2 regions of the Mesorhizobium sp. BE184 genome follow, and region 1 is predicted to be linked to the other one. Evidence: predicted binding sites of a transcription regulator. Region 1 holds the regulator's gene; the other holds the start of a gene.

What was found. Region 1 encodes PhoB, which activates phosphate uptake and scavenging genes when phosphate is short. Its sites were predicted from a motif close to TGTCATNNANCTGTCAT; they were not measured.
Region 2: phnC (phosphonate ABC transporter ATP-binding protein) is a predicted target of PhoB. The motif match lies at 11,671-11,687, and genes of this name have one in related genera.

Annotation. Positions count from the first base shown of each region.
Region 1 is NZ_JAVDVU010000003.1:44,706-59,432, reverse strand. It holds gene J2X35_RS13850 (sugar ABC transporter permease) at 1-689, opposite strand, end outside; gene xylF (D-xylose ABC transporter substrate-binding protein) at 835-1,875, opposite strand; gene J2X35_RS13840 (ROK family protein) at 2,114-3,358, shown strand; gene phoB (phosphate regulon transcriptional regulator PhoB) at 3,365-4,054, opposite strand; gene phoU (phosphate signaling complex protein PhoU) at 4,072-4,773, opposite strand; gene pstB (phosphate ABC transporter ATP-binding protein PstB) at 4,803-5,615, opposite strand; gene pstA (phosphate ABC transporter permease PstA) at 5,622-6,467, opposite strand; gene pstC (phosphate ABC transporter permease subunit PstC) at 6,469-7,458, opposite strand; gene pstS (phosphate ABC transporter substrate-binding protein PstS) at 7,519-8,577, opposite strand; gene J2X35_RS13805 (PAS domain-containing protein) at 8,858-12,619, opposite strand; gene J2X35_RS13800 (hypothetical protein) at 12,806-13,150, shown strand; gene J2X35_RS13795 (DUF2865 domain-containing protein) at 13,188-14,084, opposite strand; tRNA gene J2X35_RS13790 (tRNA-Glu) at 14,432-14,506, opposite strand; gene J2X35_RS13785 (fimbrial protein) at 14,560-14,727, opposite strand, start outside.
Region 2 is NZ_JAVDVU010000002.1:261,442-276,168, reverse strand. It holds gene J2X35_RS09515 (ceramide glucosyltransferase) at 1-234, shown strand, start outside; gene J2X35_RS09510 (O-succinylhomoserine sulfhydrylase) at 262-1,449, opposite strand; SAM riboswitch at 1,502-1,579, opposite strand; gene J2X35_RS09505 (2'-deoxycytidine 5'-triphosphate deaminase) at 1,674-2,768, shown strand; gene J2X35_RS09500 (ABC transporter substrate-binding protein) at 2,842-3,594, shown strand; tRNA gene J2X35_RS09495 (tRNA-Gly) at 3,646-3,719, opposite strand; gene J2X35_RS09490 (helix-turn-helix transcriptional regulator) at 3,931-4,275, shown strand; gene arsK (arsenite efflux MFS transporter ArsK) at 4,285-5,553, shown strand; gene phnF (phosphonate metabolism transcriptional regulator PhnF) at 5,576-6,355, opposite strand; gene phnG (phosphonate C-P lyase system protein PhnG) at 6,419-6,886, shown strand; gene phnH (phosphonate C-P lyase system protein PhnH) at 6,886-7,497, shown strand; gene J2X35_RS09465 (carbon-phosphorus lyase complex subunit PhnI) at 7,500-8,621, shown strand; gene J2X35_RS09460 (alpha-D-ribose 1-methylphosphonate 5-phosphate C-P-lyase PhnJ) at 8,618-9,496, shown strand; gene phnK (phosphonate C-P lyase system protein PhnK) at 9,496-10,311, shown strand; gene phnL (phosphonate C-P lyase system protein PhnL) at 10,322-11,029, shown strand; partial or broken gene J2X35_RS09445 (DapH/DapD/GlmU-related protein) at 11,032-11,637, shown strand; gene phnC (phosphonate ABC transporter ATP-binding protein) at 11,837-12,685, shown strand; gene phnD (phosphonate ABC transporter substrate-binding protein) at 12,715-13,704, shown strand; gene phnE (phosphonate ABC transporter, permease protein PhnE) at 13,763-14,581, shown strand; partial or broken gene J2X35_RS19845 (DUF1045 domain-containing protein) at 14,596-14,727, shown strand, end outside.

The sequences.
Region 1 (14,727 bases):
AGCGGGAATTTGAAGCGCTTGCGCTGGGTGCGTCCGTTGAGAAGCAGCCCGACCACCGCGGCGCAGGCGACCAGCCCTACGACCCAGCTCCACATCGAGCCGATCGATCCAGCCGGCCCGCCGCCCATGAGCTGGAAGGTCGAGTCGAGCGGCGCAACCGTCTGTCCGCTGGTGACCCACCACGCAGCGCCACGCCAGACCAGTAGGCCGCCCAGCGTGACGATGAAGGCCGGGACGTCGAGATAGGCGATGATGAAACCCTGGAACGCGCCGATCAGAAGGCCCACCGCCACGCCAACCGCCAGCGCAATGACCCAGATCCAGGGGTTTCCGAGATCGAACCCCATGACGCGGATCAGTATATGCGCCTGCGTCACGCCCATGATCATACCGACGACGCCTTCCAGCGAGCCGACTGATAGGTCGATGTTGCGCATGACGATGACCAGCACCATGCCGGTGGCCATGATGGCGACCGAGGACGACTGCACCGAAAGGTTCCAGAGATTTCGCGGCGTCAGGAACAGGCCGCCTGAAAGGATATGAAGTCCGACCCAGATGATGATCAATGCGGCGACCATCCCGAGCATGCGGGTGTCGAGCTCGGTCGCCTGAAGAAAGCGGCCGACGGCATTGAGCTCTGAAGCGCGGGCCTGGTCCGCGCGGGCGCTGGACGTCGAATCTGTCATGAAATCCTCCCACCGGTTTGCCGTCTGGCGCGGATGCCGGAAGCCGATCGTAGCTGCATTCCCTTCGTCCCGGAAGCGGAAAGCACCTTGAGAAACGCCGCGACCGTGAGGCCGCGGCGTCGTTTGCTGGACAAGGGCCTGCGGTTTAGTTGCAGACCGAAACGCTGCCGGCCTTCACGCCGGTGCAGACTGCGTCCTTGGAAATCCAGCCGGCGTCGATGACGACGTTCAGATTGTCCTTGGTGATGGCGACCGGGGTCAGGAACACCGACTTGACGGTGTTTCCGCCAGGCGTGGTGAAATCCTTTGCCCCGGCGATGTCGCCCATGGCCTTGCCGTCGGCGAGCTGCGAGGCGATTTCGGCGGCGTTCTTGCCAAGATCGCGCGCATCCTTGAACACCGACACCGTCTGCGTACCCAGCGCGATACGGTTCAGCGCGGCATGGTCAGCGTCCTGGCCCGAAACCGGAACCGAGCCGGCAAGGCCCTGTGCCTGAAGCGCTGCGATTGCGCCGCCGGCGGTGCCGTCATTGGCAGCAACGACAGCGTCGACCTTGTTGTCGTTGGCAGTCAGGAACTGCTCCATGTTCTTCTGGGCGTTGGCAGGCAGCCAGCCGTCGGTATAGGCCTCGCCGACATTCTTGATCTTGCCGGCGTCGATGGCGCCCTTGAGAACTTCCATGGCGCCAGCGAACAGGAAATCGGCGTTCGGATCGGCGCCCGAACCCTTGATGAACACGTAGTTGCCTTCCGGCTTGACAGCGAACACGGCCTTCGCCTGCAAACGGCCGACTTCCGTGTTGTCGAAGGTCAGGTAAAAGGCATCCTTGTTTTCGATCAGGCGGTCGTAGCCAACCACCGGAATGCCTTCGTCGACGGCCTTCTGCACAGCCGGACCGATGGCGGAAGCGTCCTGTGCCAGGATGATGAGCGCGTTGGCGCCCTGGCTGATCAGGCTTTCCACATCGGCAAGCTGCTTGGTCGGGTTGGACTGGGCGTCGGCGGAGATGTATTTATCGCCAGCGGCTTCGATAGCCTTCTTCATGGCCGCCTCGTCGGTCTTCCAGCGCTCTTCCTGGAAGTTGGACCAGGACACGCCGATTACCTTGTCTTTCGCATGGGCGACGGACGCCAGCGTCAAAGACAAAGCAACACCCGCCAACATGGCGGTTGCAAATTTCCTCATGATTTCCTCCCTGCGCCGCTCGGCGCTGACTAATTGGCCTTAAGACCCGTACAGAAGCTCTTTTTTTCGAGCCTCAAAAAAAATCATGACGTAAGGATTGGCCGCTGTCAACGGATTTCATTTTCGGATTTCTATTTTTTCGAGTTCCGAAAAAATAATGACAGCCCGCGTGGCTTCTGCCACAATTGACATCTTGCCGATTGCCGTGCCCTAGCAATCGCAAGGGGAGGAAATAACGATGTCGGTGGGAATCCGCCACGACGATTTGCGGCGGCGCAATCGTGCCATGGTCATCTCGGCCGTGCGCCGGGACGGCCAGCCTTCACGCACAGAGATCGCAGCGACGACGGGTCTCAGCCACTCGACCATATCGGCTATATCCTCCGACCTCATCGGCGAATGCGTGTTGATGGAAGCGCGCGGCGAAACCACGTCGTTGAAGCGCGGCCGTCCGCAGGTCGCGCTTGCGCTCAATCCGGATGCGGCCGTGGTCGCCGCCGTGGTCCTCTCCCTCAATTTCCTCTCAGCCGCGATCATCGACTATACCGGCCATGTGGTAGCCGAGGAGCATCGCCGGCTCGACACCCAGCATATGGGTCGCGAAGACCTCATCCGGCAATGCATCGACATTGTCGGCCAAGGCCTGGACCGCCTGCAACTCAGCGGCCGCCGGGTTCTGCGCATCGCGCTCGCCGTACAAGGCATCACCGACGCTCAGGCCCGCATCCTGCTCTGGACGCCGATCACCCCTCACACCGACATCCCGTTCGCCGACTTGCTGGAAGCCCGCTTCGGCATTCCGGTCATTGTCGAGAACGACTGCAACATGATGGCCGAGGCGCTGCGCTGGCGGAACCCCGAGCGCTACCGTGAGGATTTCATCGCCATCCTCCTCTCCCACGGTATCGGCATGGGCATGATTTTGAAGGGCGAGTTGTTCACCGGCACGCATTCTTCCGGCGGTGAGTTCGGCCACATGATCCACAAGCCCGATGGCGCGCGCTGCCGCTGCGGCCGACGCGGCTGCGTCGAAGCCTATGCCGGCAATTACGCCATCTGGCGCAATGCCCATGGCCTCGCCGAAAGCTCCGAACCGGCAGCCAACATCGTCGATGACGACATGCAGGCGCTTGCCGCCTTGGCGCGCGAAGGCGATGGCCCCGAACGCGAGGCCTATCGTACGGCCGGCGAAGCGCTGGGTTTTGGACTAGGCAGCCTGTTCGCGCTGATCGATCCTGCGCCTGTGGCCGTGGTCGGCATCGGCGCAGCGGCATTCGACCTTATCGAGCCGTCATTGCGCGCGGCAATCGCCAGAACGGCTGGCGGCCAGCATTCCGGTTCGATCTCCTTCGACACCGAGCCCGACGAACGGCCGCTCATCCGCGAAGGCTGCGCCATGCGGGCGCTCACCTTCGTCGATCAGGAGATATTCGCACCCGGCAGTCAGCCGCAGGAATCGAGCAGGCAGGCGGCTGTTATTTGAGGAAAGTCAGTCCTCGCGGATGGCGTAGCCGGCGCCGCGGATCGTGCGGATGACGTCAGGCATCCGTCCGGTGTTGACTGCCTTGCGCAACCGCCCGACATGCACGTCGACTGTGCGCTCGTCGATATAGATCGTCTCGCCCCAGACATTGTCGAGGAGCTGGCTGCGCGAAAACACCCGGCCGGGGTGCCGCATCATGAACTCGAGCAGCCTGAACTCGGTCGGCCCAAGGCGGATCTCGCTCTTCTTGCGGTAGACTCGGTGCGATTCCCGGTCGAGCACGATGTCGCCGACCTTCAGCACCGAAGACAGCACCTCGGGCTTTGCCCGGCGCAGCAACGCCTTCACCCGCGCCATGAATTCGGGCGTCGAGAACGGCTTGACCAGATAGTCGTCGGCCCCGGTCGAAAGGCCACGCACCCGGTCGCTTTCCTCGCCGCGCGCCGTCAGCATGATAACCGGCAGCCTCTCGGTTTCGGGTCGCATCCGCAGACGCCGGCAAAGCTCGATACCGGAGACCGCGGGCACCATCCAGTCGAGGACGAGGAGATCCGGAACGTTCTCCTGCAGCCGGATCTCGGCCTCGTCGCCACGGGTTACGACTTCGACATGGTAGCCTTCGGATTCGAGATTGTAGCGGAGGAGGACGCCCAGCGGCTCCTCGTCCTCCACCACCATGATACGCGGTGCAATCATTGCTAGCCTTTCAGCCGTCACGCAGCCGGCGCTGCCGTCTCGTCAAGCTTGGGCCTGTTCGGCGGCAGTTGCTCGCCCGTCAGCACATAATAGGCGTTTTCGGCGATGTTGGTGACGTGGTCGCCGATCCGCTCGAGATTCTTGGCGCAGAACAGCAGATGCGTGCAAGCGGTAATGTTGCGCGGGTCCTCCATCATGTAGGTCAGGAGCTCGCGGAACACCGACGTGTATTTGACGTCGATCCGCTCGTCGTCGGTTCTCAGCTTGGACAGGGCCGGCGCGTTGCCGACGCTGTATTCGTCTACCACCGCATGGACCTGTTCCAGCACCAGTTGGGCCATCGATTCGATCGAGTGCGACAGGTCGCGCGGAACGGTGTGTTCGCCGACCGCGCCGACACGCTTGGCAATGTTCTTGGCCAGATCGCCGATCCGCTCCATGTCGCCGGCCATGCGAATGGCGCCGAGTACCGAACGGAGATCATCGGCCATCGGCTGGCGTTTGGCGATAAGCGTGATGGCCCGGCCGTCCAGTTCACGCTGGCGCGCGTCCATGATGGCGTCATCGGAAATGACGTGCTGCGCCAACGCATTGTCGGCGCCGAGCAGAGCCCGCGTCGAGCTGCCGACCATCAGGCCGGCGAGCTCGCCCATCCCGTGGATGAGCTTGCTGATCTGGGCGAGATCTTCGTCGAAGGATGCGACCGTATGTTCGCTCATGATGCTGTCCTCGTATGACGCGGGCGAAATCAGCCGAACCGGCCGGTGATGTAGTCCTGCGTGCGCTTCTCGCCCGGCGACGTGAACATCTTCTCGGTCTTGTCGTATTCGATCAGTTCGCCGAGATACATGAACGCCGTCTGGCTGGAGACGCGCGCCGCCTGCTGCATGTTGTGGGTGACGATGACAATCGTGTAGTCCACCTGCAACTCATCGATGAGTTCCTCGATCTTGGCGGTCGATAGCGGATCGAGCGCCGACGCCGGCTCGTCGAGCAGGATGACCTCCGGCTTCACCGCCACGGTGCGCGCGATGCACAACCGCTGCTGTTGGCCGCCCGAAAGGCTGAGGCCGCTGGCGTCGAGCTTGTCCTTGACCTCGTTCCACAGCGCCGCGCGATGCAGCGCCTGTTCGACCCGGACGTCCATTTCCGACTTCGAAAGCTTCTCATAGAGGCGGATGCCGAAGGCGATGTTCTCGTAGATCGACATCGGAAACGGCGTCGGCTTCTGGAACACCATGCCGATCTTGGTGCGCAGCAGGTTGAGGTCCTGCGAACGGTCGAGGATGTTCTTGCCGTCGAGCAGGACCTGCCCGTCGGCGCGCTGCTTCGGATAGAGCTCGTAGATGCGGTTGAAGACGCGCAGCAGCGTCGATTTTCCGCAACCCGACGGACCGATGAAGGCGGTGACGCTGCGGGCCGGAAGCGACAGCGATATGTTCTTCAGCGCCTTCGACTCACCGTAGTAGAAGTTGAGATCCTTGACCTCGATCTTGGTGGTTTTGGGAGCGAGGGCGATGGCATCTGACATGGCGATTTCATTGGACAGCATCGGTTTCATATCTCTCTAGGTCCTGCGTCCGGTGAGGCTCCGGGCGATGATCGACAGCGCCAGAACCGTGAGGGTGATGATGAGCGCGCCCGTCCAGGCCAATTGCTGCCATTCCTCATAGGGGCTGAGCGCGAACTGGAAGATGGTGACCGGCAGGCTGGCCATGGGTGCGTTGAGGTTGCTCGACCAGAACTGGTTGTTCAGCGCCGTGAACAGAAGCGGCGCGGTTTCGCCGGATATGCGGGCGATGGCCAGAAGGATGCCGGTGACGATACCCGAAAGCGCGGCGCGGTAGGCGACCGAGCGTATGACGATCCAGCGCGGCGCCCCGATGGCCGCGCCTGCTTCGCGCAGCGAATTCGGCACCAGTGTCAGCATGTCTTCCGTGGTGCGGACCACAACCGGTATCACGAGGATGGCCAGCGCGAACGAGCCGGCGATGGCTGAGAAATGTCCCATCGGCCGCACCAGCAGCTCATAGACGAACAGGCCGACGATGATCGAGGGCGCCGAGAGCAGGATGTCGTTGATGAAACGCACCACCACCGTGAGCTTCGAGAACCGGCCATATTCGGCCATGTAGGTGCCGGCCAGGATGCCGATCGGCGTGCCAACGATGATGCCGATCAAAGTCATGGCGATGGAGCCGGCGATGGCGTTCAGCAGGCCGCCGGCGTCGCCGGGGGGCGGCGTCATTTCCGTGAAGACGGAAAGCGAAAGACCGGCGACGCCCTTCCACAGAAGCGCGCCGAGGATGAGCGCCAGCCAGGCAAGGCCGATGCCGGCCGCCGCCATGCACAGCGTCATCATCACCGAGTTTCTGGCCTTGCGGCGGGCATGAAGCGATGAAGCGGTGGACATGTCAGGCTCCGGCGCGACGTTCGAGGCGCAGCAGCATGAAGCGCGCTATCGCCAGGATGAAGAAGGTGAGGATGAACAGGATCAGGCCGAGCGCGACCAGCGAGGACGTGTAGAGCGTCCCGTCGGCCTCGGTGAATTCATTGGCGATGGTGGCCGAGATCGTCGTTCCCGGCGCAAACAGCGAAGCGCTGATGCGATGGGCGTTGCCGATGACGAAGGTCACAGCCATGGTTTCGCCAAGCGCACGCCCGAGGCCCAGCATGACGCCGCCCATGATGCCGATGCGCGTATATGGAATAACGACGCGGCGCGTGACTTCCCAGGTTGTGCAGCCGATCCCGTAGGCCGACTCCTTCAGAACCGCCGGCACCGTGTCGAAAACGTCCTTGGTGATGGAGGTGATGAAAGGCAGCACCATGATCGCGAGGATGAGCGCCGAGGTCAGCATGCCGATGCCGTAGGGCGGTCCGGCAAACAGGCTGTTGAGGCCCGGGACGCCATGAAAGACATTGATGATGAAGGGCTGCAGGGTCGTCTGCAGGAAGGGCGCGAAAACGAACAGGCCCCAGATGCCGTAGATGATGGACGGGATGCCGGCCAGGAGCTCGACAGCGATGCCGATGGGGCGCTGGAGCGGGCGGGGGCAGAGTTCAGTCAGGAACACGGCAATGCCGATGCCGATGGGAACAGCGATCAGGATGGCGATCGCGGCCGTCACAACGGTGCCGTAGATCGGAGCCAGGGCGCCGAATTTCTCCGTCACCGGGTTCCAGGATTCGGTGGTCAGGAACGAGAAGCCGAATTTGGAGAGCGCTTCCCACGAACCAACCACAAGGGAGAAGCCGACACCCCCGAGGATGAGCAGCACGAGAATGGCGGCGCCGCGTGTGCTGTTGCGGAACAGCGTATCCGTAAGCGCGAACCGCCGGACCCGGCTTTCCCTGGCCTGGGCGGCAAGCGACGATGGCATGGCTTCGGCAACGATGGTCATGGATTCTCACTTTCGAAAGAATGGGGAGGGCGCGGTGCGCCCTCCCCGCCAGACGTGATGTCACATTGCCGAGTAAAGCGGCTTGCCGTCGCTGCCGACGATGTCCTTCGACCATGTCTCTTCGATGCTCTTCACGACATTGTCGGGCATCGGCACGTAGTCGAGGTCGGCCGCCACTTCGTCGCCCTTGCTGTAGGACCAGGAGAAGAACTTGAGGGCTTCACCGGTTGCAGCCGCATCATCCGGCTTCTTGTAGACCAGGATCCAGGTCGCGGCCGTCATCGGCCAGGACTCGGCGCCCGGCTGATTGGCGAGGATGACGCCGTAACCGGGCTGCGAGCTCCAGTCGGCATTGGCTGCCGCTGCCGAGAACGATGCAGCGGTCGGCTCAACCTTCTTGCCGTCCTTGTTCATCATGTCGGTGTAGGTCAGCTTGTTCTGCTTGGCGTAGGCGTATTCGACGTAGCCGATCGCACCGCTGGTCTGGGCAACGTTGTTGGCGACGCCTTCATTGCCCTTGGCGCCGATGCCCACCGGCCATTCGAGCGCGGTGTTGACGCCGACCTTGCTCTTCCAGTCGGCATTCACGTCGGCGAGATAGTAGGCGAAATTGAAGGTGGTGCCGGAACCGTCCGAACGGTGGACGACCGCGATCGCCTGATCGGGCAGCTTGGCGTCCGGGTTCAGCTTCTGGATCGCTGCGTCGTTCCAGTTCGTGATCTTGCCAAGGAAGATATCGCCGAGCGTCGCGCCGTCGAGCACGAGCTGGCCGGGGGTGATGCCTTCCAGGTTCACGACCGGCACGATGCCACCCATGACCATCGGGAACTGGGCGAGGCCCGTGGCTTCGAGGTCTTCGCCCTTCAGCGGCGCGTCGGTGGCGCCGAAGGTGACGGTCTTGGCCTTGATCTGCTTGATGCCGCCGCCGGAGCCGATCGACTGGTAGTTGAGACCGATGCCGGTCTCCTTCTTGTAGGTGTCGGCCCACTTCGCATAGATCGGATAGGGGAAGGTCGCGCCGGCGCCGGAGATGTCCGCGGCCATGGCCGCCGAAAGGGTGATGGTGGACGCCGCAGCCATTGCGATCGCAACGGCCGCAGAGCGGATGAAATGTCTCATTTGGCCTGCTCCTGTTCGGAATATGGTCTCTAGACGCCATGTTGTTTCAGCGTCACGGGAGGCCATAAACTCGGTTTATTACAGTCGCATGACAGTTTCGTGTCGGGTCGGTAACGCCGCACAGCCCATCGGCGGTGACATGGGCTGAAAGGGCACAAGCCGGTTGGCGATTTCTTTTTGAATCAAAGGTTTTACGGTCAAAGCGCGCCCGCTGCGGATTTGAAGCGGACGCCTTTGCATAAAATCCGGATCCGATCGGGCCGGACGGCGGGTGCTCGGCTCAGGCGGAACGCTGTCCCGCTTCCGTCGTCCCGATCCACAATTCCAGCTTCTCCAGCAACGCTTTCGGGCTGATCGGCTTGGAGAGGTAGTCGTCCATGCCGGCTTCCAGGCAACGATCGCGGTCGCCCTTGAGCGCATGCGCGGTGACGCCGACGATCGGCACCCGTGCGGCCGCGCCCTCGATCCGGCGGATCTCGGCGGTGGCCTCCATGCCGTTCATCTCCGGCATCGAAACATCCATCAGGATCATGCGTGGCTTCAGCTTGCCCCAGGCATCCAGCGCCTTGCGGCCATTGCCGACGATCTCGAAGCTGTAGCCCGTCTCGCCGAGTATCTGGGTGAAGACGAGCTGGTTCACCTCATTGTCCTCGGCAACGAGGATGTCTATGCCTGCACCCGGGTTCATCAGGGCGCTGGACCGCGGACGCATCGCCGGCGGCTGCAGCGACGTGCGCTTCGGATAAAGCGTCGAGGGCGCGAGCACAGGACTGCCCAAAGCCCCGACCTCCTGTTTCGAAGGCTCGTCCGGCTGCGCGTTCGGCATGCCGGCGGTGTGATGGCGCTGGATGGTCGCGACCAGGGTCTCCAGCAGAGCCGAGGAACGTGCCGGCTTGATGAGCTGCGCGTCGATCTGCAGGTCGCGGTAGTTCGAGCCGGCGAACTGATCGACAGAAGTCAGCATGATGATCGGCGTATCGGCGATGCCTTCGGTGCTGCGCACGATCTGCGCCATTTCAGCGCCGCTCATGCCCGGCATCTGATAATCGAGCACCACGCAATCGACCGATACCCCATAGGCGGCCGCGGCGATCAGCACCTTGAGACCCTCCGCGCCGCTCTCGGCGGCGCAGGAATCGAATTTCCACGACGTCATCTGTTCCGTCAGTATGGAGCGGTTGACGGCATTGTCGTCGACGATCAGCACCCGCGCGCCGGTCACGTCGATCGGCGTGATGCGCTGCATGCCCTGATTGTCGGCTCTCGGCAGGGTCATGGTGAACCAGAAGGTGGAACCCCGGCCTTCGGCGCTTTCCAGGCCGATCTCGCCGCCCATCAGGTCAACGAGGCGCGAGGTGATGGCGAGACCCAGCCCCGTGCCTTCATGACGGCGGGTGGAAGAGGTGTCCACCTGGCTGAATTTCTCGAAGACCAGCCTCAGCTTCTCCTCGGGAATGCCGATGCCCGTGTCGGTAACCGAGATTTTCAGCTTGGTGCCATCCGGCATCGTGGTGCCTTCGACATCGACGAGAACGTGGCCCTCGTCGGTGAACTTCACCGCATTGCCGAGCAGATTGGTGACGATCTGGCGGATGCGTCCGACATCGCCGACGAACAGGCCGTCGAGACCAGGTTCGATCCGAACGATCATCTCCAGGTCTTTTTCCTTCGCCCGTGTCGAGACCAGCGTGGCGACGTCTTCTATCGCCTCGGCCAGATTGAAGGGTGCGGGATCCAGCACCAGCTGGCCGGCATCGATCTTGGAGAAGTCGAGAATGTCGTTGATGATGGTCAAGAGCGCATTGCCGGACTTCACGATGATATCGGTGAAGGTTCGCTGTTTCGGGTCAAGCTCCGACTTCGCCAGGAGTTCGGCCATGCCGAGAACGCCGTTCATCGGCGTGCGTATCTCGTGGCTCATATTGGCCAGGAATTCCGACTTTGCCCGGTCGGCCAGAACAGCGCGCTGCAGCGCCTCCTGAAGCTCCGCCTCGCGCTGCTTCAGCAGCGTGATGTCCATCGTCGAACCGATGAGATAAAGCGATCCGTCGGAAGCGATCATTGCCCCCTTGCGCGCAAACTGGTGCCGGATGGTTCCATCCTGAGCCGTCACCGTCTCCTGGATTTCCTGGGTCTCGCCGGTGCGCAGCACGGCAAGGTCGCCTTCCACGAAAGCTTCGCCCTCGACGCCAAACATCTCGATATCGGTCTTGCCGATCGCGTCTTCCTTCGAGATGCCGGTCAGATCGCACCAGCCCTGGTTGACATAGAACTGCCGCAGGTCCGAGCGCTTGGCGTAGATCGATACCGGGACGTTGTCGATGAGGCTCCGGAACACCTCGTTTTCGCGCATGCTTTCCTGCAGCGCGCGCTCGCGTTCCTTGACATCGCTGATGTCGGCGCTCGATCCGATGAGGTGGACCGACCCGTCCTGCGCGACCAGCCGGCTCTTGCGGGTGACCAATTGATGGGTTTTTCCGTCGCGGCCGGAAACCGATTCCTCGATTTCCTGCACCAGACCGGTCTTTGTCACCTCGGCGTCGTGTTGTGCGTAGCGATCCGCATCGGCCGTCTTGAAAAGGTCATGATCGGTGCGTCCGACCGCCTCTTCCTTGGCGATGCCCGTCATGGCGGACCAGGCCTTGTTGACGAATTCGATCCTGCGTTCGGCCGTCTTGATGAAGGCCGCGACCGGCAGTTCATCCATGGCATGCCGGAACAGGTCGATCTGCCGCATGGAATTGTGCAGCGCCAGTTCGCGCGCCTTCAGTTCGGAGATATCGAACACGAAGCCCGCGACATAGTTGCGGCCGCTTTCCAGCTTGACCCGGTTCTTGCGCACAATGCGGGAACGTCCGATGCCGCCGAGCTCGAAATTCTCCTCGACCTCATAGGGATCGCCGGTATCGAGCACATGGTGCTCGCTTTCCTCGAACAGCTTTGCTTCGTGAGACGGCAGGAAGTGGCCGATCCGCCTGCCGAGCATCGACTGCGGATCGGCGGAATAGATCGACGCAAGCGCCTCGTTGACGAACACGAAGCGCAGCTCCTCGTCCTTGACGAAAATCGGGTCCTTGACGTTGTCCATCACCGCCGCGGCCAGACGCGACTTTTCAAGCGCTTCGGCGAGATCGGCCTCGCGCTGCTTCATCTCCGTGACGTCCACGTAGGACACAAGCCGTTTGCCGCCGGACAGAGACGTGACCGAAAAGATCATCGTGCAGCCGTCGGCGCGCTGGAATTCCCGCGGAGCGACATCGCCCGCCCGGATTTCTGTCAGCCGTGACGAGACATAATTTTCCCACTCGTCGTCGGCCACCGCGTAGATGCCATTGTGGCGGTTGGCGTCCATGATCTGGCGCAGCGAAACGCCGACATGCATCTGCTCGGGTGTCAGCTTCCAGATGTCGTAGAAGGCGCGGTTGATGATTTCCGTCTTGAGATCCGCATCCAGAATGAGGATGCCCATCTTCATGGCGTCGATGGTTCTTTCCAGATCGTAAAGCAGATGCCGTCCGCGCTCGACGGCGTCGAGCAACTCATCCTGCTGCTCGGGGCGGCCATCCCGCCTCAGCTCCATGACCGAATGGCTGAGTGCGGTGACGTTGCGGGCCAATCCGCGATATCCGAGAAAAGCGCCTTGCTCGTCAAAGCGCGGCAGACCGGTGATCGACACCCACCGGCATTGCGGATGGGCGTCCTTGATCTCGTAGACGAAATCCTTGAACGGTCGCCGCGCCTCGAGATCCTCGAGATGGGCGGCGGCGGCCTGACTGCCTTCCGAAACCCGCTTGAGAAAATCGAAGCGGAAACGGCCGATCACTGTTGCGGGATCGATGCCGGTTTCGCTCTGGTAGCTGTCCGAAAGCCAGGAAAACCGCAGTTCGGCGTCCGTTTCCCAAAGCCAGTCGCTGCCGGCTTCAAGCAGGTCCCAGGCCGATTCGGAAAGGGGTGAGCCCGACATGCGTCCGGCGACGGACGTCCCCTCGCCGGGGGACCCGCGCGACCCGCCTGTCCCGACACTGCCCTCTGTCTTTCTCATCCCTACCCGCCTAGAACGCCAGGCCCCTCCGCGGCCTTGGTTAACATCGGCGACAAGCATTAATTATCGACTAACCTTAATGAAGTTGCGCCGCCGCAATAGTCATGTCTGAAACGTCATCCGCGGCTTTACCAAGCCCGCAATCCGAATTGCCATGGGCACCGGCAGCGCGATACTATGGTCGGGATGGCGCACATACCGAAGCTTTTGTTCCTGATTGTTCTGGCGCTGGCCGCGAGCGGATGCTCGCGCAGCAGCGATGGCAGCGTGGTCATTCCCAAGCAGGTGGACATGAGGCGGATATGGGACCGCGAACCGCCGGTTCAACGCGTGCTACTGGGCCAGAACCCGGCTGTCTTCCCCGTCTCGCCGCAAGCCAGCCAGCCGCGCCGCGTCGTGGCCGTGGCGCCGCGCACACGCCGTGCGCCCGTCCGTACGACGCGGGCGAGGAACGAACCGGTTACGAGTTCACCGTTGAACTGCCGCAATGTCAGCGAACCCGGAAAACGGGTGCGGATGGTCTGCGACTAGCCAGATAACCGCTTTCGATAAGGAACGACGGCGGCTTTTATTCGTCCGGAAAGAACGCCGGGCCGACCACGCGGACCTGCCGTGTGGTGTCCAGCCTTTCTAAGGAAGCGTTCTGTGCTTCCCCTTGCGCTTCTTCACTGATCGCGCTCGTACGCTCGGCAATTTCCGGCCGGGAAGCCGGCAATGGAATGATGGCGTTCTTCATGTTCGTCGGCGTAACGGTCCGCGCCCGCAGCTCGGCGACGCGGTCATAGTAGCGCTTCAGATCGCATGCCCTGAAATTGGCGTCATCGCGATAGCGGAATGCCGCCGGAAGCTCCTTGTAGGGTCTGCGCTCCCCGACAGAGACCATCTCCTCGGTCTCCAGGCTGAGGTCGCTGAGCGAATACACGTCAACCGCTGCATCGTCGCAGATGTAGCGGCACTGATCGATGGTATCCTCGACGTCGTCCTGCTTGGCGAACTGCGATTTCGGCGCCGGAAAATAGTAGCCGTCGGACTGGCGCACGCAAAACAGCACAGCACCGCTGGCGACATAGCTTCCGCTCGGACGCTGTTCCTGTTTGATCGTTTCAGTCCGTTCGCGCCGCGCCGCGCCGTTGTCGCAGCCGAGCGATGCATATCGCGCCCTCAGCCTTGATGCGTCCCTCACCCCGGAAGCCTCGGCGATCTGCCGCTGCACGGTTGCCTGGCGGCTGGCGATGTCGCCACATGCGTCGAAGAAACCGCCGGAGCCGCCGCCGCTGCATCGGCGCTGGCGTTCCAACCCCTTCAGCGCGACAAGCTGGCGCCTGAGCGCCGCCACCTGCGCACTGTTGCCGCCGCTGCCGCTATTGCGCAGTTGGCTGGCAATGGCGGAGCAGGCATCCGCATAGGAAACCGTCACGCTGGCGGCAAGCGAACATAAAGCGAGAATGGTCGCGAAAACCAGCAAACGAACCGGGGCCGCAGCCCGCTTTGTTCCACAGGAAACCGCACAATTGCCTATGGTCTGTCCGCGCGCATGGCTTGCGCACCTGCCAGACGACTCCGCCGCCGAGGAAAACATGTTGCCGACCTTCAAACCTGAGACCGGGACTATACTTACGACGCCCGAAAAGTTCGAGTCTTCATTGGGCCCGATTCATTACAGGATTAAGAAGCCGTATGCGGCCCATGAACCAATGGCCGGCATCACACTGCGGTTTCCCGAAAACTCTGGGCATTTTATGATTAAGAACCGAGGCCGAAAAGCCGTTGGCGCGAAGGCGCTGATCGGTAGGTCGCTGGAAAAGGGAATTCTGGTACGCCCAAGGGGAATCGAACCCCTGTTCCCGCCGTGAGAGGGCGGTGTCCTGACCGCTAGACGATGGGCGCAGCCGAGACCGGCGATATAGTCTGGCGGTTTGCAAAAAGCAACAGCGGCCGAACTAGCGATTGCGAACGGCGAAGCGTCCGATCAGGCGCTTCTCGCCCATGTCGTAGACGAAGATCGAGCGGCTGCCGTCGGCGAGTTCCGCGTCGATGGATATGCGATTGCCGGAAAGAGACTGCGACACCACCCTGGAGCCCGGCGGCAGCACGATATCGCCTGTTGC
Region 2 (14,727 bases), on a different contig from region 1:
AGCATTCCAGTTGTCGCGATGGTCGTGCTCGCCGCCATCTACCTGCCGGAATACGCCCTGGCGCTCGCCAAGGGTTGGCAGGCATCGCCGCGTCTGCTTGCGGCGATGCTGGTGCGCGATGCCATCCTGCCGGCGGTATGGCTGCGCGGTTGGCTGGGCGGCGCAGTCAACTGGCGCGGCAACGAAATGGACATCCGCACCAAAGCCGCCGAGGAAGCCATTTCGGGCGTCTGAACGCAGCCGCCCGCGCGGCACCAAAACTCAGGCGCTGGCCAGCGCCTGTTCGATGTCGGCGATCAGATCGTCCGTGTCCTCCAGGCCGACGGACAGCCGCAGCGTCCCCGGTCCTATGCCGAGTTCCGCCCGCGCCTCTTCGGCGAGGTTCTTGTGCGTCGTCGTCGCCGGATGGGTGATGATGCTCTTGGCGTCGCCGAGATTGTTGGAGATGGTGACGATATCCAGCGCATTGGTGAAGGCGAAAGCCGGCTTCTTGCCGCCCTTCAGGTCGAAGCAGATCAGCGTCGAACCGCCGGTCATCTGCTTGGCGATGATGTCGGCCTGCGGATGGTCGGCGCGGCCCGGATAGATGAGCTTCGAAACCTTGGGATGCTCGGCCAGGAAGTCGGCGATCCTCCCGGCCGCTTCCGTCTGCTGGCGCACGCGCAGGGGCAACGTCTCCAGGCCCTTGAGCAGGACCCAGGCGTTGAACGGCGACATGCTGGGGCCGGTATGACGGAAATAGTCGTGCAGGTTCTCGTCGATCCATTTCTTGTCGGATAGCACGACGCCACCCAGGCAGCGTCCCTGGCCGTCAATGTGCTTGGTGGCCGAATAGACGACGACATGCGCGCCGAGTTCCAGCGGCTTCTGCTGCAAAGGCGTGGCAAAGACGTTATCGACGATCAGCCGCGCGCCGGCGGAATTGGCAATGGCGGCGACGGCGGCGATGTCGACCACTTCCAGCGTCGGATTGGTTGGGCTTTCGAGGAAGAACAGCTTGGTGTTGGGACGCACTGCATCCTGCCAGTTGCTCGTCTGCCTGCCATCGACCAGCGTCGTCTCGATACCGTATCTGGGCGCCAGCGTTTCCACCACCCAGCGGCAGGAGCCGAACAGGGCGCGCGCCGCGACGATATGGTCGCCGGCCTTCAGGCTGCAAAGCACCGCGGCGGTGACGGCCGCCATGCCGGAGGCGGTGGCGCGCGCATCTTCCGCGCCTTCCAGCGCGCACATGCGCTTTTCGAACATGTCGACGGTGGGGTTGGCGTAACGCGAGTAGATGAAGCCCGGTTCCTCGCCCTTGAAACGCGCTTCAGCCTGTTCGGCGCTCTTGTAGTGGTAGCCCTGCGTCAGGAACATCGCTTCCGACAGTTCACCGAACTCGGAACGAAGCGTTCCGGCGTGCACGAGTTGCGTTGCGGGTTTCCAGTTGCGCTTTTTCTCAGTCATGGTCCCTGTTCCGACACAAAAAAACCGGCCGCGAAAGTCGCAACCGGTCCTATGGCTCTCGCCGACGGTCCTTTAGCGACTTGTTTAACGTGGCTGCAAGCCGACCGGCCAAATCACCACGGGATAAAGGTCCTTTAGACCCGGGGCCGGCTTGCGTCAATCGCCGGCTTGATTAAGAGGTTAGGCCAGCGGCCTCCGATCGGCCTATCAGCGGAACCAGAGCCTTGCGGCAGACCGGAATTCTCCCAGACCAGGATATAGCGGCGCTGTTTGCGGCCGGCGCGCTCAAGAGCGAGCGCCCGCTCGACGCTGACCAGATTCAGCCGGCCAGCCTCGATCTGAGGCTCGGCGCAACCGCCTACCGGGTGCGCGCCTCCTTCCTGCCGGGACCGGACAGCACGGTCGCCGAGAAGCTGGAACGCCTGAAGCTGCACGAGATCAACCTGACCGAGGGCTCGGTTCTGGAGACCGGTTGCGTCTACATCGTGCCGCTGCTCGAAAGCCTGGCGCTCCCGGGGGAGATTTCCGCTTCGGCCAATCCGAAGAGCTCCACCGGACGTTTGGACATTTTCACCCGGGTCATGACCGATCGCGGGCACGAATTCGACAAGATCGCTGCCGGCTACGAGGGACCGCTCTATCTCGAAGTCAGCCCGCGGACGTTTCCGATCGTCGTGCGGGCCGGGTCGCGCCTGTCGCAAATCCGCTTCCGGACCGGCAACGCTTTGCTGTCGGAAACGGAACTGCACGCGCTGCACCGCGCCGAGACGCTGGTGGCGGTCGACCCGCCCAACATCTCCGGCGGAGGCATCGCGCTGTCGATCGACCTTGCCGGCGACAAGGATGGGCTGATCGGCTATCGCGGCAAGCATCACACCGGACTGGTCGATGTCGACAAGCGCGCCGCCCAGGATGTTTCCGGCTTCTGGGAACCGCTCTACAAGAGCGGCGCCGGCGAGCTCGTTCTCGATCCGGACGAGTTCTACATTCTGGTGTCGCGCGAGGCGGTGCATGTGCCGCCGCTCTACGCGGCGGAGATGACGCCCTTTGACCCGCTGGTCGGCGAGTTTCGCGTCCATTATGCAGGCTTCTTCGATCCGGGTTTCGGACATTCGGCCGCCGGCGGCACCGGCAGCCGCGCGGTGCTCGAGGTGCGCAGCCACGAGGTGCCGTTCATCCTCGATCATGGGCAGATCGTCGGACGGCTGGTTTATGAGTACATGCTGAAGCGGCCTTCGGCACTTTACGGAACCGATCTTGGTTCCAATTATCAGGCGCAGGGCCTGAAACTGTCGAAACATTTCCGCGCCGCGCGCTGAAGCGGCCACGGCGTCGTCGCAGGCGCCGGGTTTTGCCGCGTCGCGCCAGGAGAAAAGCATGAAAATTTCAGGATTGCTCGCGTCTCTGCTCGGCCTGGCCATGGTCGCCGCGACCTGCCTTCCGGCCAACGCGCAATCGAAGCTGAGGATCGCCACGGAAGGCGCTTATCCCCCCTTCAACAGCGTAACAGCGGACGGCAAGATCGTTGGCTTCGACGTCGACATCGCCAATGCTCTCTGTGCGCGGCTGAAGGTGGAATGCGAGATCGTCGCCCAGGACTGGGATGGCCTCATTCCCGGTCTCCAGGCCGGCAAGTTCGACATGATCGTCGCTTCCATGACCGTCACCGATGAACGCAAGAAGCAGATCGCCTTCACGCATAAATACTACGCCACGCCCTTTTCCCTTGTGGCTCCGAAGGCCAGCGACATTTCCGGCACCGTGGCAGCCGCGTTCAAGGGCAAAGCGTTGGGCGCGCAAGCTTCCACCGTGCTCGGCGACTATGCCCAGAAGGTCTACGGCAAGGCCGGCGCCGACGTGAAGCTCTACCCGTCGCAGGAGGAGGCGATGGCTGATCTCATGAACGGACGTCTCGACGCCGTCCTTTCCGACAAGTTCTTCCTGATGAGCTGGCTCAAGGGCGTTGACGGTGCATGTTGCAGGATGCTCGGCGATATCGACGGCACGGCGGCCGAAGCTGGCATCGGCGTTCGTCTGGATAACACCGAATTGCGCGACAGCCTCAACGCCGCGCTGGATGCGATCCGCGCCGACGGCACCTACAGGAAAATCCAGGCGAAGTATTTCGACTTCGATATTTACTGACGAAGCCGTGCTTCCGCGCGGGGCGCGCCGTGGGATTTGACGATTGGAAGCTGGAGCGGGCAGCGGGAATCGAACCCGCACGAAAAGCTTGGGAAGCTTCCAGGCTACCACTACATCATGCCCGCGCTGGCGGCTTCGTATCATGAGGTCAACCGTTCGGGCAATCGGCAAGATCAAGCTTTGTGCTATCTCGGTGACACCGCGTGCCACCCGGCTGGTCGTAATCGCATCAAAGTCCGAACCGCTCTCCATGTACGGTCGAATTGTCGCAACTCATCTTGCCCGGTCCAGGAAATGGGAATATCCATATTTCAACATTCATAGGATTATAGAAATATGGAAGAACGTCAGGCCCTGCTGGCCTTTCATGCGCTGTCGCAGGAAACCAGGCTTCGGATCCTGCGTTTGCTTGTTGTCGCCGGCGCCACAGGCATGGCGGCCGGCGCCATAGCCGAAAAGGCGCAAGTCTCTGCGTCAAATGTCAGCTTTCATCTCAAGGAACTGGAGCAGGCAGGGCTTCTCGCCACACGCCGAGAGTCCCGGTGGATCATCTACACCGCCAGATACGATACCCTGAAAGGGCTTATCCGTTTCCTGATGGATGATTGTTGCGCAGGACAGCTGGACGTTGCCTCTCCGCCTCCCGCACCGGACAAGCATCCGCCGATGGCGAAACCGTAGGTGTTGGCAATGACCGCTCCACCCGACCCTGAGATGGTTCCGGTCCGAGTGCCGATTGAGGAAGATTCGACTCCGCTGCCGATTGAAAGGCGATCTGCGATCAAAGTTGTCGTCGCTCTCGGCATCACCCAGATCATCGGCTACGGAACGCTGTATTATAGTTTCAGCATTCTGGCTGACGACATGGCCGGCGATTTCGGCTGGTCCACCGAATGGATATTCGCGGTGCTCTCGGCGGCCCTGCTGGTGGGTGGACTGGCGGCCCCGCTGCTGGGGCGCTGGATTGATCGGTTCGGCGCGGGGCGGGCGATGACCGCCGGCTCAATCCTGGCAGCAATCGCGCTTATTGCCTGCGCCTGTGCGCTAAACGGTCCGTCCTTCATTCTCGCGCTCATCGCCATCCAGGTAGCGTCGAACCTGGTGCAATATGGTGCCGCGTTCGCCCTGCTGGTGCAGATCGGCCCCGGAACGGCGCAGCGCAGCATCGTTCATCTGACCCTTATCGGCGGCTTCGCTTCAACCGTGTTCTGGCCGGTTACCACGGCGCTGCACGCCTATATGCCGTGGCAGGAGGTCTATTTGATCTTTGCGGCGCTGAATTTGGTTGTCGCGGTCCCGTTACATGCCTGGCTGTCCAAAAGACGGACAACCGTGGCATCGACTGCCGAACCGCCCGTCAGCCATCTCGCCGGCTCCCTGGGGCCATCGAGGCGACATGCGGGCTTCATCATCATGGTCAGCGCCTTCGCGCTGCAAAGCCTGATCAGCGCCGCGATCCTTGTCCATATGATTCCGCTGCTTTCCGGCCTCGGTCTCGGCACGATGGCTGCAGTCGTTGGCACGCTGTTCGGACCGTCCCAGGTCCTGAGCCGATTTGTGACCATGATCATGCGCCAGCAACCGCCTTTAAGATTGGCGGCAATCTCGGCTGGCCTCATGACCGCCGGGGTGGCGGTGCTTGATGCTGCGACGCCATCCACTGCAGCTGCGATGGCATTCGCGGTCATCTTCGGCATGGGCAACGGCCTGTTCAGCATCGTCACTGGCACATTGCCACTGGTGCTGTTTGGCAGCGAAGGTTACGGTCGCCTTCAGGGCCGCGCCATGGCCGCCCGGCTGATCGTGTCGGCGGTCGCGCCATTCGCCTTTGCCGCAGTCATGGTTCGACTGGGCGTGCCGGCGTCCCTGTTGATCGTCGTGGTCCTCGGTCTTGCCGCCTTGCTCTTGCTGGCCGCCATCGGCCGGCTGGTCAAACAGGACAGGAACGCCGCTACCTGACCCGTCACCCCCTTCGGCGCGGTCAATCGACGGTCGTCTTGCCTTGCGATTCCACCACGAGTTCGACGCGGTCAGCGGGGAACCGCGTTCTCGAATACTGAAAGGGATCGCCCTTCATATCCACGTTGATCGCGTGGGTGACGATCACGACGGCGCCGGGTGAAAGCCGCAGGTCGCGTGCATCGGCCTCGTCGGCGTGGCGCGCCTCGATCCGCGTTGAAGCGCGCAGATAGTCCTCGACGCCGAATTTGCGCAGGGCTGCACTGAGCGACCCCGCATCGGCATAAGCTTCGGCAATGGTAGGGAAACGCTGCGCATCGAACCAGGATGTGGCGCGCGATACCGGCACGCCGTCAGCGCTCCCGCGCGCTTCCACTCTGATAACCTTTGAGCCGGCTTCGAGACCGAGCGCTTTGGCGATCTCCGTGCTGGCGGATTCCTGCACGCCGGCGAATATGTCGGTGTGGCGCTCGCGAGCCTGGCTCCCCAGCCCTGTCGAAAAGCGCGTGCGTTCGCCGATCGGATAGACGAGACGCTTCTGCCGGCGTGCAAAGGTGCCGCGACCATGGACCGGATGCAGCACGCCTTCGTGGGCGAGCGCGGCGATGGCCGCCCGCACTGTGTGCCTGTTGACGCCGAACCGCTCGGCCAGAGCTGCTTCGGGCGGCAGCCGTCCTTCCGCTCCGGCGAGGGTTCCTGCGGCAAGTCCGCCCCGGATGTCATCGGCGATCTGACGCCACAGCGCGACACCAACGCCGCGCTGGATCGCCCGTCTTTTCCCCGTCGTCCCAGCCCCTGTCATGTGTCTGTCATCCCAACCCGCTACGAGTCCGATAAGTCATCGAGTTGTATAGATCAATAGACAATGAAAAACAAGACGCAGGCGGCCGGCGATACAATGGCCAGGCAAAGAAGAATGCGGGTTCTGGCGTTGAGCGACGCTGAAACGCTGCGGTCCCGCTACGCCGCGTTGGGCGCGGAGCCGCCCCATAGCCTGTTGCGTGGACCTGAGACCGGTCTGGTCATGCTGCGCGGCCGCATTGGTGGCACGGGGGAAGCGTTCAATGTCGGCGAAGCAACCGTTACGCGGGCGACGGTGAAGTTGGCGGATGGCTCCGTTGGCCACGCCATGGCGCTCGGCCGGGTGCCGGAGAAAGTCCGTCAGGCGGCGGTGATCGATGCGCTGTGTCAAGACGGCGCGCGGGCCACTCTCATCGACGCCGAATTCATCGCCCCGATCGAGCAGGCGCTTGCGCAGGCCGACGAACGGCGGCGGCGAGAAACTGCGGCCACCAGGGTCGATTTCTTTACTCTGGTGCGGGGAGAAGACTGATGTTCGCGCAACCTTCGGCTCTGGAAGGCGGGTTCGCCCGGCCGGTCATGGATGCTCAGGCGGTGTTCCGCACGGTCATGGATGCCATGGCCAGGCCGGCGCGCGTCGTGCCTTTGAATCCGATGGTGACGCCGCCCGCGCCTCTGTCGCCGGCCGTTGCCGCAATCGCCTGCACCCTGTTCGATGCGGAGGCCGATTTCTGGCTGGATTCGCGCCTGGCAAGCCATGGCGCGGTTGTGGACTGGCTGGTGTTCCACACCGGCGCGCGTTCGGCGCCGAAGCCTGTGGACGCTGCTTTCGCGCTGGTCACCGATATTGCAACCATGCCGCCGCTCGATCGCTTCGCCCAAGGCACGCAGGAATATCCAGACCGTTCAACGACGCTGGTGATGCAACTGCCAAGCCTCGCAGGCGGGAGCGAGATGACGTTCCAGGGCCCGGGAATCAAGGGCCACGCCAGCATCGCGCCGCGGGGATTGCCGGCCAGTTTCGCCGACCAGTGGCGGGCCAACGGCGAGCGGTTCCCGCGCGGGGTGGACGTGATCTTGGCGGATGCGGAAGCGGTCCTCTGCCTGCCGCGCTCCGCGCGTCTCGTCAACGCGGAGGGATAGACATGTATGTCGCTGTGAAAGGTGGCGAAGCCGCCATCGACAATGCGCATAGCCTGCTGGCCGACCGTCGCCGCGGTGACCGCTCTGTGCCGTCGCTGACCCTGGATCAGATTGCAGAGCAATTGGCGCTCGGCGTCGACCGTGTGATGAGCGAAGGCTCGCTCTATGATCGCCGCTTGGCCGCGCTTGCCATCAAGCAGTCGCGTGGGGATCTGATCGAGGCGATCTTCCTCGTCCGCGCCTACCGCACGACGTTGCCGCGCTTCGGTCATTCCGAGCCGGTCGATACAGGCGCGATGGCGGTCGAGCGGCGCATCTCGGCCTGCTACAAGGATTTGCCCGGCGGCCAGCTTCTAGGCCCCACTTTCGACTACACCCACCGTTTGCTCGACGCCGAACTTGAGGGTGACCCGGAAATTCCTGCGGGGGCGACGCGCGACGGCCCTCCGGAAGCCGTAACGCGGATTGCCGACATTCTAGGCGCGGAAGGCCTGATCGAAGAGGATTTTCCGGCCACCGGTCAGCCTGGCGACATAAACCAGACGCCGATGGAATTCCCGCTGTCGCGGGCCATGCGGCTTCAATCCCTGTCGCGCGGCGACGAAGGCTTCCTGCTGGCGCTGGGCTATTCGACGCAGCGCGGCTATGCCCGTAGCCATCCCTTCGCCGGCGAGATCCGCATTGGCGAGGTTGAGGTCGAAGTCTTCCTTCCGGAACTCGGTTTCGCCGTAGCGGTCGGGCGCGTGAAGCTGACCGAATGCCAGATGGTCAATCAGTTCAAGGGGTCGGCGAAGGCGCCGCCGCAGTTCACCCGTGGTTATGGGCTGGTCTTCGGTCAGTCGGAACGCAAGGCGATGGCCATGGCGCTGTGCGACAGGGCGTTGCGTGCGCAGGAATTCGGCGAGGATGTGGTTGCGCCGGCCCAGGACGAGGAATTCGTCGTCTCGCATTGCGACAATGTCCAGGCGACCGGCTTCGTCGAACATCTGAAGCTCCCGCATTACGTGGATTTCCAGGCCGAACTCGGACTGGTTCGCACCATGCGCGCCGAATATGAGGCGGGTCTGGGCGCCCCCGCTGTCGAAACCCCGCCCACCATCGAAATCCGGGAGGCGGCGGAATGAACGCGCATCATCAAGCTTCCAACTACAATTTTGCCTATCTCGACGAACAGACCAAGCGGATGATCCGCCGGGCGATCCTGAAGGCGATCGCCATACCCGGATATCAGGTCCCCTTCGCCAGCCGCGAGATGCCGATGCCGTACGGCTGGGGCACCGGCGGGGTGCAGGTCACCGCCGCCATCCTCGGTCCTGAAGATGTCTTGAAAGTGATCGATCAGGGGGCCGACGACACAACGAATGCGGTGTCGATCCGCAAATTCTTCCAGCGCGTCGCCGACGTCGAGACTACGACGAAGACCGCGGATGCAACGATCATCCAGACCCGCCACAGGATTCCGGAAACGCCGCTGCGGCTGGGGCAGGTGCTCGTCTATCAGGTGCCCATTCCCGAGCCGCTGCGCTTCCTGGAGCCGCGTGAGACGGAAACGCGCAAGATGCACGCGCTTGAGGAATACGGGCTCATGCATGTGAAGCTTTACGAGGATATCGCCCGCAACGGCCATATCGCCACCACCTACGCCTACCCGGTCAAGGTCGAAGGCCGGTACGTCATGGACCCGTCGCCGACGCCGAAATTCGACAATCCAAAGATGCACATGTCGGAAGCGCTGCAACTTTTCGGAGCCGGCCGGGAAAAGCGCATCTACGCCCTGCCGCCCTATACCGAAGTCGTCAGCCTCGATTTCGAAGATCATCCGTTTGAAGTGCAGCGTTTCGACAAGCCCTGCGCTCTCTGCGGCGCCGAGGCCGTCTATCTGGACGAGGTCGTGCTGGATGATCGCGGCGGCCGCATGTTTGTGTGCTCGGATACCGATCATTGCGAAACCCGCCGAGTCGAAGGGCATCGTGGTGAAATGGGCGGGGAGGCAGCGTGATGAGCCCTCTGGTCTCCACTGAAGAAAGACAGCACGAAACGAGCGACCAGCCGCTGCTGTCGGTGCGTTCGCTCGGCAAGATGTATGGCAGCCGCATCGGTTGCGCAGGCATCGATTTCGACGTCTGGCCGGGCGAAGTCATGGCCATCGTCGGCGAGTCCGGTTCGGGCAAGACCACGCTTCTCAATTGCATTTCCACCCGGCTGGCGCCGACCTCGGGCACGGTCTCCTATCGCATGCGCGACGGCATGGTCCGCGATCTCTACCAGCTTGGAGAGGCCGAGCGCCGCTTCTTGCTGCGAACCGACTGGGGGTTTGTCCACCAGAACCCGGCGGATGGACTGCGCATGACGGTGTCGGCAGGCGCCAATGTCGGCGAGCGCCTGATGGCGGTCGGCGAGCGCCATTATGGCCGCATCCGCGAAACTGCGACCGATTGGCTGGGGCGTGTCGAGATCGATGCCAACCGCATCGACGACCAGCCGCGCGCTTTTTCCGGCGGCATGCGGCAGCGGCTTCAGATCGCGCGCAATCTCGTTACGTCGCCCCGTCTGGTGTTCATGGACGAGCCCACCGGCGGCCTCGATGTCTCGGTGCAGGCCCGCCTGCTTGACCTGCTGCGCGGGCTGGTGTCGGACCTCGGCCTCGCCGCCATTGTCGTCACCCACGATCTCGCCGTGGCGCGGCTTCTCTCCCATCGCATGGTCGTGATGAAGGAGGGCCGGATTGTCGAACAAGGCCTCACCGACCGGCTGCTGGACGACCCGCAGGCGCCTTACACGCAACTTCTCGTTTCCTCCATCCTGCAGGTCTGAGGCAGCGTCGATGTCACTTTTGCTTTCCGTTTCCGGCCTCTCGAAAACCTTCACCATGCATCTGCGCGGCGGTTTGGCGCTTCCGGTCATCTCCGGAGCCAGTTTCGAGCTTATGTCAGGCCGCTGCGCCGTCCTCGGCGGTCCCTCTGGCGCCGGCAAAAGCTCGATCCTGAAAATGCTCTACGGCAATTATGCCGCCGACGGCGGATCGATACGGGTGCGGCATGACGGCGAGGACATCGATCTGGCGACGGCATCGCCGCGTAAGGTGATCGAGGTTCGGCAGCGCACCATCGGTTACGTCAGCCAGTTCCTGCGCGTCGTGCCGCGCATCGGCGCGCTGGACATCGTTGCCGAGCCACTGGTCGATCGCGGCGTCGAGCGCAGCGCCGCGACGGAACGGGCGGCGGTTCTGCTGGCCCGGCTGAACCTGCCGGAGCGGCTGTGGCGTCTGCCGCCGGCGACATTTTCCGGCGGTGAACAGCAGCGCGTCAATGTCGCGCGCGGTTTCATCACCGATCATCCGATCCTGCTGCTGGATGAGCCCACCGCTTCGCTCGATGCCGCCAACCGCGCCGTCGTGGTCGACATGATCGACGAGAAGAAGCGGGCCGGTACAGCCGTTCTCGGCATATTCCATGACGCGGAAGTGCGTGCCGCTGTCGCCGATACAATCATCGACGTTGCAGGCTTCGCACCCGACCGGAGGGCTGCCTGACCATGCCGCGCCTGTCAGAAACGCCTCGGATCGATCCAACCGCCGTGGTCGAGGATTGCGAATTTGGCCGTTATACCGAGGTCAGGGAAGGCTGCCGCCTCTCCGAAACCGTTCTCGGCGACTATTCCTATCTGATGCAGGACTGCCAGACTTGGTGCGTCACCATCGGCAAGTTCGCCAACATCGCTGCATCCGTTCGCATCAATGCCACGCATCATCCGATGACGCGGGCGACGTTGCACCACTTCACCTATCGCGCCGGCGACTATTTCGAGGACGCCGGACACGAGCCGGATTTCTTCGCCGCCCGCCGCGCCAAGCGGGTGGTCATCGGCCATGACACCTGGATCGGCCACGGCGCCGTCATCCTGCCCGGCGTTACCATCGGCGATGGCGCTGTAGTGGGATCTGGCGCCGTCGTCACCCGCGATGTCGCGCCCTACGCGATCGTCGGCGGCGTGCCGGCCCGACTTATCCGGATGCGGTTTCCGGCCGACATCGCGGCCAGGATGCGCACTCTGGCCTGGTGGGATTGGGATCATGCGCAGCTACGCGCCGGGTTGGAAGATTTCCGCACCCTTTCGGCCGAGCAATTTCTCGACCGCTACGAACCGGCGGCTGCGCATCACGCGCCTGTGGACGGTCATGAAACTGACATCGGACCGCAATCCCCGCGTCACGGGCGACCGTTAGTTGCGGAGCAGGACTGGGCCCAACCGCTCGGGACATCGGGCGGATAACGGCAGCCGGAACGGTTTTTGCCCATCATCATCGTCACCGCCAGCAATCAACAAAGGAAAGACCGCAATGGGTGCCATATCCATCAGAAATCTCTCCAAGACATTTGGCAAGAAGCTGGCGCTGGACAATGTCAGTCTCGACATCGGCAGCGGCGAAATGGTCGCCCTGATCGGCGCGTCTGGCTCCGGCAAGAGCACGCTCATCCGGCATATTTGCGGCCTGGAGACGGCGCAGTATGGCGGCGGGGCGATCGACATCATGGGTTCGCAAATCCAGGGCGGCGGACGGCTGGCGCATGGCGCCAGGCGGCTGCGCCGCGATGTCGGCGTCGTGTTCCAGCAGTTCAACCTCGTCGGACGCCTGTCGGTGCTTTCGAATGTACTGCTCGGCAATCTGGGACGGATCTCGCTTTGGCGGGGCACGTTCGGCCTGTTCACGGGCGAAGAGAAACGAGCAGCGCGTGAAGCGCTGGCGCGGGTCGGCATCCCGGAAGTTGGCTGGCAGCGCGCCTCGACGCTTTCCGGCGGCCAGCAGCAGCGCGCGGCCATCGCCCGCACACTGGTGCAGAAGTCCCGAATCCTGCTCGCCGATGAACCGATCGCATCGCTGGATCCGTCTTCGGCGCGGCGCGTCATGGAAGTGCTGGCGACGGTGAACCGGGAAAACGGCATCACCTGCGTCGTCTCACTGCATCAGGTCGAATATGCCCGCCGCTATTGCCCGCGCACAATCGCCCTTCGCGACGGTCGCATCGTCTTCGACGGCCCATCGGCGGAACTGACCAACGCCATGCTGGTGGAACTTTACGGCGACGGTTCCGAGGAACTGGTCCTTCCGGATATCGAGGCGCCGAAGAAAACCCCGTCCCGTCCCGTCAGCCCGGTTCTGAAGCCAGCCGGCGTGTTTGCAGCCTGAACAATCCCCGAACCCAAAAGGAAAAATCCATGAACGTCTTTTTGAAGACCTTAGCGGCGGCCACGCTTGCCCTCACGGTGACTGCGGCCCATGCCGACACGATCGATTTCGGCATCATATCGACCGAATCCCAGCAGAATTTGAAGCCGAAATGGGAGCCCTTCCTGGCCGATATGGCGAAGAGCACCGGCCTCGACATCAAGCCCTTCTTCGCATCGGACTATTCCGGCGTAATCGAAGGCATGCGGTTCAAGAAGGTGCAGTTGGCCTGGTACGGCAACAAGTCGGCCATGGAAGCGGTCGATCGCGCCGAAGGCGAAGTCTTCGTCCAGACGGTCAGCGTCGAAGGCGAGCCCGGCTATTGGTCGCTGATCCTGGCGCCCAAGGACAGCAAGCTCAATTCAGTCGAGGATTTGCTGAAATGCGACCAGTCGCTGAACTTCGGTCTAGGCGATGTGAATTCGACCTCCGGCTACCTGGTGCCGACGACCTTCATCTTTGTGGCCAACAAGGTCGACCCCAAGACCTGCTTCAAGAACGTCACGAATTCCAACCATGAGACCAACGCCATGGCGGTGGCCAACGGCCAGCTCGACGCCGCCGCCAACAACACCGAAAACATGACTTTGATCGAAAAGAACAATCCGGAAGCCTTCGCCAAGATCAAGATCATCTGGAAATCGCCGCTCATCCCGGCCGATCCGATCGTCTGGCGCAAGGATCTTTCCGCGGAGACGAAGGCCAAGATCAAGGATTTCTTCCTCACCTACGGCACCGACAAGTCGAAGGGCGATGCAGCCAAGGAAAGGGAAGTCCTGGCCGGTCTTGAATGGGCGCCCTTCCGCGAATCCAGCAACGATCAGCTGCTGCCGATCCGCGTGATGGAGCTGACCAAGTCGATCGCCAAGATCGAGGCCGACACCAAGCTCTCGGCGGATGACAAGAAGGCCAAGATCGAAAAGCTAGAAGCCGAAAAGAACGGCTACGAAGCCAAGATCAAGGCCAGCAACCAGAGCTGACATCTTCTGACGCTGCGCCGGCCGGAAATCCGGCCGGCGTCATGCATTCGAGGCACACATGACGCATCTCGCCGACAGTCCTCCCCTCAAGGCGCCTCGCCCGGAAATCGCGCGCGACTGGACGCGCACGCTGTGGACAGCCTTCATCTGGATCGCCCTGGCGCTCCTGCTGATCTGGAGCTGGGGGCCAGCCGAGATGTCGCGGTGGACTTATCTGTTCACCGATGCCGACAACATGGCCAGCTATGCGGCGGGTTTTGCGAACCCGAACTTCTCCGAATGGCGCTACTATCTCGCGGAAATGGGCGTCACCATCCAGATCGCGCTGTGGGGTACGTTTCTGGCGGCTGTTCTCGCGATCCCCTTCGGGGTGCTTTCGGCCCGCAACATGGCGCCCTGGTACATCGTCCAGCCGGTCCGCCGCCTCATGGACATATTCCGCTCCATCCACGAATTGGTGTTTGCGGTGCTTTTCGTGGTCGCCGTCGGCCTTGGACCGTTCGCTGGCGTCATGGCGCTGTTCATCCACACCACAGGCATCCTGGCCAAGCTTTTCTCCGAAGCCGTGGAGGCTGTCGATCCTCGGCCCGTCGAGGCGATCCGCTCGACTGGCGCGACTCGCCTGCAGGAGGTCGTCTTCGGCGTCATCCCCCAGGTCATGCCGCTGTGGGTTTCCTATGCACTCTACCGCTTCGAATCGAATGTCCGCGCCGCAACGGTGCTCGGCGTCATCGGCGCCGGCGGCATCGGCCAGGTCCTCTTCGAATCCATTCGCGGCTTCTACTATGGCGAGGCCGCGGCAATGCTCATCATCATGCTGGTGACGGTCTCGTTGATCGACCTTCTGTCGCAACAGCTGCGCAAGCTGTTTCTCTGAAGTGTGAATCGGCCATGCGATACGCCCTGTATTTTACGCCACCTCCCTCGCACCCGCTGACCGCGGCCGCGTCGCGTTGGCTGGGCCGTGACGCCTTCAGCGGCGGCATGCAGCCTTTGCCGCACGTCTCCGGAGTGACCGCGCTG